4 regions of the Paenarthrobacter sp. NPDC056912 genome follow, and region 4 is predicted to be linked to each of the others. Evidence: riboswitches for the same ligand, from Rfam matches in the RefSeq annotation. Region 4 holds a riboswitch; each other region holds the start of a gene.
The links. A riboswitch is a leader RNA that binds a small molecule or an ion and turns the genes downstream of it on or off. The one in region 4 is predicted to bind thiamine pyrophosphate.

Region 1: linked by a shared signal. The riboswitch ahead of thiD (bifunctional hydroxymethylpyrimidine kinase/phosphomethylpyrimidine kinase) and the one ahead of ACFRJ9_RS03810 (ECF transporter S component) in region 4 are both predicted to bind thiamine pyrophosphate.
Region 2: linked by a shared signal. The riboswitch ahead of thiO (glycine oxidase ThiO) and the one ahead of ACFRJ9_RS03810 (ECF transporter S component) in region 4 are both predicted to bind thiamine pyrophosphate.
Region 3: linked by a shared signal. The riboswitch ahead of thiC (phosphomethylpyrimidine synthase ThiC) and the one ahead of ACFRJ9_RS03810 (ECF transporter S component) in region 4 are both predicted to bind thiamine pyrophosphate.

The regions. Positions count from the first base shown of each region.
Region 1 is NZ_JBHUCD010000003.1:236,178-238,372, forward strand. It holds gene thiD (bifunctional hydroxymethylpyrimidine kinase/phosphomethylpyrimidine kinase) at 1-857, opposite strand, end outside; TPP riboswitch at 840-938, opposite strand; gene ACFRJ9_RS05135 (Rne/Rng family ribonuclease) at 1,127-2,195, opposite strand, start outside.
Region 2 is NZ_JBHUCD010000028.1:27,707-29,901, forward strand. It holds gene ACFRJ9_RS22250 (ferritin-like fold-containing protein) at 1-68, shown strand, start outside; gene thiE (thiamine phosphate synthase) at 72-755, opposite strand; TPP riboswitch at 783-902, shown strand; gene thiO (glycine oxidase ThiO) at 894-2,153, shown strand; gene thiS (sulfur carrier protein ThiS) at 2,150-2,195, shown strand, end outside.
Region 3 is NZ_JBHUCD010000017.1:114,353-116,547, forward strand. It holds gene thiC (phosphomethylpyrimidine synthase ThiC) at 1-1,150, opposite strand, end outside; TPP riboswitch at 1,145-1,252, opposite strand; gene ACFRJ9_RS17980 (amidohydrolase family protein) at 1,336-2,195, shown strand, end outside.
Region 4 is NZ_JBHUCD010000002.1:382,983-385,177, forward strand. It holds gene ACFRJ9_RS03805 (ABC transporter ATP-binding protein) at 1-284, opposite strand, end outside; gene ACFRJ9_RS03810 (ECF transporter S component) at 284-904, opposite strand; TPP riboswitch at 982-1,119, opposite strand; gene ACFRJ9_RS03815 (NUDIX domain-containing protein) at 1,315-2,004, shown strand; gene ACFRJ9_RS03820 (DUF4235 domain-containing protein) at 2,041-2,195, shown strand, end outside.

The sequences.
Region 1 (2,195 bases), on a different contig from region 4:
TGGAAGTGATCAACGGGACCGCTTCCCTGTCCTACCTCAAGGGCGTCGGAGGCTGTCAGCGCCTGAATCAACCATGGCTTTACTTCCCGCAAGGAAGCTTCCCAGTCACCCTTGCGGGCCTGCACTGTTGCCAGCGCGGACGACAGGGAACAGCCCGTGCCGTGGCTGTTCATGGTCTCAACGCGCGGGCCGGCCACCTCGACCACGTCCTGGCGCAACAGCCCGCTGGTGTTGACCAGCGCGTCAGGGCACTCGGATCCGGCCAGGTGGCCGCCCTTCACCAGGACGGTATTTCCGCATTCAGCGACCAGCCGCTTGCCTTGGTCCAGAGCAGATGCCCAATCAGGCGCCTCAGGTTCTCCCAGCAGCATGGCAAGCTCGGGAAGGTTGGGAGTAACCAGGTCCGCCAACGGCAGGAGGGCACGCAAGGCTGTCTCTGCCGATTCACGCAAGAGACGGTCACCGCTGGTGGCTACCATCACCGGATCAAGGACCACGACGGCGGGGCGCACATCCTCGAGCCAGCTGCGGACCTCGTTGATGACGGCTGCGTCGCCGAGCATCCCGATCTTGACGGCATCTATGGTGATGTCGCCGCTGATGGCGTCCAACTGTTGGCGGAGAAACTCCACTGGAGGCACGTGCACCGCACGGACGCCCAGGGTGTTTTGCGCCGTGAGGGCCGTAATGGCAGCCATTCCGTATCCACCATGGGCAGCGATGCTCTTCAGATCCGCTTGGATTCCAGCGCCGCCCGAAGGATCGGACCCGGCGATGCTCAGCACCCTCGGGGTTGTCCGGCCGGAAGACGGCAACCGGTAGACGGGAGAATATGACAATACAGTCACTGGGGACATCCCTTCGCCGGTGCTAACCGGACAGGTTCAACGGGTCTGGATCTCAGCCTGGCCCAATGCCTGGCACCCCGTGTCAAATACCTAGCCTAGCCGGGAAGCACCGCCGCCCGGGAACTGCGCCGCCGAGCAGCGTGGATGTGACCGCACTGGTTCCTGCGGTGTCGGCAAGGAACCGGCAAGGAATCCGGATGGACCTGCGGGACAACAAAGGGCCCTGCAGCGTCCGTTGGAAACGGAGTTTGCAGGGCCCTTCTCATGGCTTTGAACCTCTAGAGTTCGGAAGCAGGCACTCCGACACCCAGGATGATGGGCTCATCCGCGGGCGCCTTCTTGGCTGGTTCCACGGGAGCCTTGGCCTCATGGGCCGTCCCACCCGCGGCTGGCGCCGATACTTCGTGGTGTTCCACGCTGGTCTCATTAGCTGCGCCCTGGGCCCGGCTGGCGCTGCGGTTCCGGCGGCCACGACGACCCCGTGCAGGAGCAGCGGCTTCGGGATCTTCGTCAACCGTTGCGGCTGCAACGGCCTCCGGCGCAGATCCCGCGCTGGCTGGCTGTTCCTCGAGCACCGGAGCTGCTCCCAGGTGGGAGAACGCTTCGGCCAGAAGGTCAAGGCTCATGGCGGGCTTGGTCGCCTGCGGTTCCTCATGGTGTTCAACGAACGGCAACGCCACCTCTTCCCCGCCAAACCTGAGGACAGGAGCAGACCTGGCTTCGCGGGCGGCTGCGTCCTCAGCGTCTTTGGCTGTGACATCTCCGGAAACCTGCTCACCGGCAGGCTGGTGCTGTCCCGCTGCCTGTGCGAGCTCCTCAGCACGGTGGACTTCGTCATCGTGCAGGTGCGCAGCGTGCGCGGCTGCGGCAATGGTAGCCAGCGCTGCCCTGGTTGCATCAGCCTTCGCCTGACGCACCGGATCCACGGTCTCAGGGGCCGTAGACGGTGCTGCCGGTGCCGACGCCGGGGTGTGAACCGGCGCGGGTGCTTCTGCTACGGCTTGCCCCCCGCCCTTGCCGCGACGGCGCTTGCGTTCCGTCCGGGCAGCCGGAGGCTGGGATTCGGTGTGGGGCCGGTGCTGCTCGGCGGCTACCACGTTGGCCCGCCGATGCTCCACGGGTTCATCGTGCGTCACGATGCCACGGCCGGCACAGTGCTCGCACTGCTCGCCGAAGACCTCAAGGAGGCCCGTTCCCATGCGCTTACGGGTCATCTGGACAAGGCCGAGTGACGTCACTTCGGCGACTTGGTGCTTGGTGCGGTCGCGGCCAAGGCACTCGACCATGCGGCGAAGGACCAGGTCACGGTTGGACTCGAGCACCATGTCGATGAAGTCGATGACGATG
Region 2 (2,195 bases), on a different contig from region 4:
GCCAACTGACGGCAGGGCTCGCCGAAAGGCATGCCCGCCGTATGACGGGCCTAGGGCTGACCGCCTGAGGTTCAGGCAGCGTCCAACGCCGAGAGCAGCGCCTTGGCGGCCGCCGTCGGGTCTTCCGCTTCGGTGATGGCGCGCACGACGACGATCCTGCTAGCCCCCGCTGCGAGCACCTGCTCAACGTTGGTGAGGTCGATCCCGCCAATGGCGAACCAAGGCAGGAGCAAACCCCCCACGGTGTCCTCGTCAGCACGTTTGACGGCTTCCGCGGCATATGTGACCAAATCCAGGCCGACCGCTTCGCGGCCGGGTTTTGTGGGAGTTGCCCAGACCGGACCAACACAGAAATAGTCCAGTCCGCTTTGGCCCGGCGAAGCCGCGATGGCTGCGTCAATCTGCCGCGGCGTGTGCGTGGAAAGGCCGATGACAGAGGGGTCGTGGAGGAGGTGGCGGGCGGCTTTGAGCGGGAGGTCCTTTTGGCCGATGTGGAACACGGGAGCCCCGGAAATACTGGCGACATCGGCTCGATCGTTGACTGCCCAGAGACGCCCGTGCCGGTGCGCGACCTTGTGCAGGACTTCCAGGATCTCCAATTCCTCGGCGGCCTCAAGCGTCTTGTCGCGGAGTTGGATGATGTCCACGCCGCCTTCAAATGCGGCATCGACGAAGTCTTCAAAATCGCCCTGGGTTTTGCGGGCGTCGGTGCATAAGTAGAGGCGGGCAGTGGTGTGGACATCATGCTGGGTCATGGATACCAGAGTAGTTCCTCTAAACTAAGCACGTACTGCGGGAGCCGCGACGTTCGTCATATGACCGTCCGGCTGAGAGGGCTTCAGCGCCGACCGCTTGACCTGATCCGGCTAGTACCGGCGTAGGGAAGGAACCGAATGGCAGATTCCCGCCAAACCCCAAGCACCGCACCGCCCATCCTTGCTGACGTCGCAGTGATCGGAGCGGGCATCATTGGCCTGGGCATTGCCCACGAAGCGCGGCGGCGGGGCTACTCCGTGGCACTCATTGACCCTGCGCCGGCAACGGGGGCCACCTTCGCCGCCGCCGGTATGCTCGCGCCGGTCAGCGAATTGCACTACCAGGAGGAAGACCTCTTGGAACTCATGCTCGAGTCGTCACGGTTGTGGCCCGCCTTCATAGCCAACCTCCCTGGCGGCGGGGAAAGCACCGGCTACCGCACGACGTCGACGCTCGCCGTGGGTGCCGACGCCGCCGACCGCCGCGCGCTCGCAGACCTCCGCCTGGTGCAGCAGGCATCCGGCCTCGCCGTGGAACCGCTGTCCCTGCGGGACGCGAGGGGACGTGAACCGCTCCTCAGTCCGCAGATATCCTGTGCTTTCGACATCCCGGCCGATCACCAGGTTGACCCCCGCAAGCTGGCGCGTCGGCTTCTGGCCGGGCTGGGTCACCATACGCCAGGGTCTCGGACCTGGCTGCCGGGGGCGGCCGACGGCTTTGCGATCAGTGCAACGGCAAGGGGTTTGCTCTGGGATGGTCCGCGGGTCTCAGGGGTCGAGTTGGAAACCGGGGGAGTGGTCCTGGCCAACGAAACCGTGGTGGCCAACGGCTTGGGCGCCGCGCATTTGGCCGGCCTCCCCCAGGAGCTTAACCTTCCACTGCGGCCTGTCTATGGTGACATCCTCCGGCTGCGTGTTCCCGCGCATCTGCAACCCTTGATCACCTCAACCGTCCGCGGAATGGTTCGAGGCGTCCCTGTCTACATCGTGCCCCGGGAAGACGGAACCGTAGTAGTCGGGGCGACCCAGCGCGAGGACGGTTTATCTGCCTCGTCCGATGCCGTGTCCGCGGGAGGGGTTTACCAGCTCCTGCGGGATGCACAAGTCCTGGTCCCCGCCGTCGCTGAACTTGAACTCATCGAAGCAACGGCGCGTGCCAGGCCCGGTACTCCGGACAATGCCCCGCTCCTCGGGCGCGCTGCCGGCGCCGAGGCGGACATCAGTGGCCTCGTGATCGCCACCGGCTTCTTCCGCCACGGAGTCCTCCTGACTCCCGCCGCCGCGAGGATCGTGGGGGAGCTGATCGGCGGCTCGGCCGATTCCCGCTGGTCCCGCTTCCGCCCGGACCGGTTCCCCGCAACACACCGCCTCCAGACCCCAAGCAAGGAAACCGTATGAACATCAAACTCAATGGCGCCGACCATGCCCTGGCAGACAACG
Region 3 (2,195 bases), on a different contig from region 4:
TCCGGGTGAGCTCGGCAAGGGTGTCCAGTTCGGCGAACTGGGCTGCGTCGTTGGCGTCGGCGATGGCGCCGGGACGCAAGCCATCGCCCAAGGAAAAGGCGACGTCGTACTGGGCGAAGATTTCGCATAGCTCGTCGAAATGCGTGTAAAGGAAGTTCTCCTGGTGGTGCGCCAGGCACCAGCCGGCCATGATCGAACCACCACGGGACACGATCCCCGTGACCCGGTTGGCCGTCAGCGGCACATACCTAAGGAGCACGCCGGCGTGAATGGTCATGTAGTCCACACCTTGCTCGCATTGCTCGATGACGGTGTCCCGGAAGATCTCCCACGTGAGTTTGTTGGCCTCTCCGTTGACCTTTTCCAAGGCCTGGTAGATGGGCACGGTTCCGATGGGCACGGGGGAGTTTCGGATGAGCCATTCGCGCGTGGTGTGGATGTCATCGCCGGTGGACAGGTCCATGACAGTGTCCGCGCCCCATTGCGTTGCCCACTGCAGTTTGTCGACTTCCTCCGCGATGGAACTCGTCACGGCCGAATTCCCGATGTTCGCGTTGATTTTCACCAGGAAGGCCTTTCCGATGATCATCGGCTCGGATTCCGGATGGTTGATGTTATTGGGAATGATGGCCCGTCCCGCTGCCAGTTCGCTCCTGACCAGCTCTACGTCGCAGTTCTCGCGCAGCGCCACAAACCGCATTTCCGAAGTCACGACGCCCTGCCTGGCGTAGTGCATCTGGGTGACGGTCCTACCTTCGACGGCGCGCCGGGGCACCGGTTGCGCCCCCTTCCACTCCGCGGATGCCGCGCCCCGCCGAACCGCTGACTTGCCGTCGTCGAACAGGTTCCGCTCGCGGCCCCGGTAGCTTTCGGTATCGCCGCGGGCTTCCACCCAGGATTCCCTGAAGGGCGCCAAGCCCACCACGGGATCACTTCCCGGGCCTGAGGTCCTGTAGACCCGCAGTGGAGCATTGGCCTGTCCACTGGGGGAGGGCTCCAAGGCGATCTCCGTGACGGGTACACGGATTCCGTTGCCCGGGTCCTCCAGGTAGGCCAGCGAATGGGATTTCAGGGACTGCGTGACGGCACCGCTTGCGGCTGGAGCGGAGTGGTTTTGGGCAGGGCTGTGCTGTGTTTCTGTGGTTCTCAAGGATTACTCACTTCCTTCGCCGGCATTACCCGGACAGGTTCAACGGTCGCAGACTGCGTCAGTCCGATCTCAGCCCCTGCAGGGGCCCCCGTGTGGTCGTAGATGAAGCTACCACAGCTCCGAACGTGCACCCAGTCACATGGCCCGCAAGCGTCGGCGGTGCGGCTGCCGACTAGGCTTTTGCCATGGCCAATATCATCGAATTCAGCGGATCCGTCCTCGTTGCAGCTGACGACGAGCGGGAGGGAATGTGGTCCGTCGACGGTGTCCTGACGTTCGTACGGCCAACCGCGGCGCCGGACGAGGTGCTGGATGGCTGGGTCTTGCCGGGCCTGGTTGATGCGCATTGCCACATCGGACTGGGAGCAGGCGGAGCCGTTGATGAGGCGACCACCCTCGCTCAGGCCCAAGCGGACCTCGACGCCGGAACGCTGCTGATCCGGGACGCCGGATCGCCCAGCGACACCCGCTGGGTCCAACAACGGATGGACTTGCCACGCTTGATCCGGGCCGGCCGACACATCGCCAGGAGCCGGCGCTACCTTCGCGGGCTGGGCCACGAGGTTGAACCCGGGCAACTGGTGGAGACTGTCCGGAAGGAAGCCAGGGCAGGCGATGGATGGGTGAAACTGGTGGGCGACTGGATAGACCGGGGCGTTGGTGACTTGGCGGCCTCATTCCCGGCCAACCTCGTGAAGGACGCCATAGCTGCCGCCCACGATGAGGGTGCCAGAGTGACCGCCCATTGTTTCGCCGAGGACACGATCGACCACATGTTGGATGCCGGCATTGACTGCATCGAACACGCCACCGGCCTCTTGCCCAGGCACATTCCACGATTGGTGGAGCAGTCGGTGCCCATTGTTCCCACCTTGGTGAACATCGCGACGTTCCCTGACATTGCCAACCAAGCTGCGCCAAAGTTTCCGAGGTACGCCGACCACATGATGCGCCTTTGGGAACGCAGGAAGGAACGGGTGCTGGAGGCGTTCGAGGCGGGCGTGGCTATCTACGCGGGCACGGATGCGGGCAGCGTCATCAAGCA
Region 4 (2,195 bases):
ATGAGGCCGGCGCGGCCACGCTGCTCGCGGGGAGTAACGCCGTCGATCAGCAGCGAGCCGGTCTCGTCCGAGTCGTCTTCCTCGTCGCCCAACACCCCGGCGAGGGCATGCAGGAGCGTCGATTTGCCGGCGCCCGAAGGACCCAGCAGCAGCACCCGTTCGCCGGGTTCGATCCGGAGGTCCAGGCCCTGGATGGCAGGCTGGGCCCGGCCGGCATGCCGCCATCCCCAGCCCTCGGCTGAGATGGCGGCAGGCCTCACCGTGCGGCTGTTGGTGGCGGGCATCAGCTGAAGACTGGCTCCGAAGCGGCCTTGCGGGACGCGAAGGAGCTCAGGACGCCGGTCGTGGCCAGGCCGCGGGTGGCGATCCAGGACACCCCGCCCGCGATGATTGCGCCGGAGATGGTGGTGAACGTGATGTAGGCAAGCTTGTCGATTGCCTCGTAAGCGATGTTCCAGCCCCACGGCAGGAAGGAGTCGTTGAGTCCGCAGAAGAGTCCGGCTCCTGCGCCGGCAAGGAGTGCCGTGGGCAAGTTGAACTTCTTGTAGCGGAACGCAGCGAAGATCAGCTCGGCGCCGAGGCCCTGGAGGACGCCGGAGATGAGCACGGTGGTGCCGTATTGCGAGCCCATGATGAGCTCGCCCGTGGCGGCAACGGCTTCGCAGAACAGGGCCGCGCCGGGCTTGCGGATAATGAGCATGCCCAGGACGGCAGGGATCATCCAGCCACCGGCGATCAGGCCGGTGAGCGGCGGATACGTCGCGTTCATGGGGATGGATACGATCGCGGCGCCCTGGGACCAGGCCCAGAAGATCACGCCGCCTGCGATGGCGATGAGGGCCGCCACTACGATGTCTACTACACGCCAGTTATAACTGGTCTTCTTCACGTTTACCGTGGTCATTTTTCTGCCTCCTGAGGTTACAGGAGGGGAAAGTGCTCCCCGGATTTCCAACCGGCCTGCGCCGCCCGGATCCGGACACTCTGAGAAGCTCGACTCCCTTGCGCCGGTACTAACCGGATCAGGTTCGAGGGTCTGCGGCTGTCCGCACTCTCAGCGCCCTCGCGGTGTTCTGCATCTCTGCAGAGCCCGACGGCGGCGCTCCCCTGTCGTTATCAAATCTGCCCTTGTGGGCTGGTTCAGTTTACACCTGCGGGCCGTGGCGGGCGCTTTTGTCTAGTCACAAACGCGTTCCTCTGTTGCGAGGCCCGCTCTGCGCCCTCCTCCCCCGGGTTTGCACGCACACCAGGCCCCACAACGGAACCTGCGAGAATGAAACCGCAGAATCCACCGCGGCAAAGGGGCACATTTTCATGACAGACCTTCCTCAAGGGGACGTGCCTGGTACGGACTCCGCGCCCCGGCCGCGCCTGGCCGCCAGCGTCATCCTGCTCCGGGACGCCCCGGGCGGGCTCGAAGCCTTCGTCCAACACCGGGTGTCAACCATGGACTTCGCCGCCGGCATGGTGGTGTTCCCTGGTGGCCGCGTGGATGCTGCCGACCACGACGGTTGGGAGTACCCGGCGGAGCTTCTGCAACGCCATGCCGATGACTGGCACTTGAGCTCCATCGGCACGGATCACACCCAAGCGGCCAAGAACGCGGGGACGGTACTGACGGCGGCAATCCGCGAAGTCCGTGAAGAAGCCGGACTGAGCATCCGCGCCACATCCCTGCGACCTTGGGCCAACTGGATCACCCCCACCGACATGCCCAAACGGTTCGATACCTACTTCTATGTGGCCCACCCTGCTCCGGGCGACGAACCACAGCACCAAACCACCGAGGCGTGGCAGTCGTTGTGGATGCCTGTCGATGGCATTCTGGCCGCCGAGGCCGCCGGAACCCTGAAGCTGATGCCGCCCACCTACTTCCTGCTAAAGGAAATGGCAGCGCTGGGAAGCGTGGAGCGGGTGTGGTCCGAAGATCACGCCGTGGTCCCCGTCCTGGCGGGGCCAGGCTCCATGGCAGCCTTCCTGAAGGCGCGGGAAAACCGCGGCTAGCACTACCGGCGCTGCCATTACAGCTAGGCTGAGGGCATGAACCTCTTCTTCAAGCTGTTAGGTGCCGGAGTGAGCCTGGGAGCGGGCTTCGTCGGCAGCAAACTGGTCAACAAAGGGTGGGAAAAGGCCACTGGCAACAAGCCACCCACAGGCAATGACGACATGGAAGCGAGCCTGCGCTCAGCCTTGTC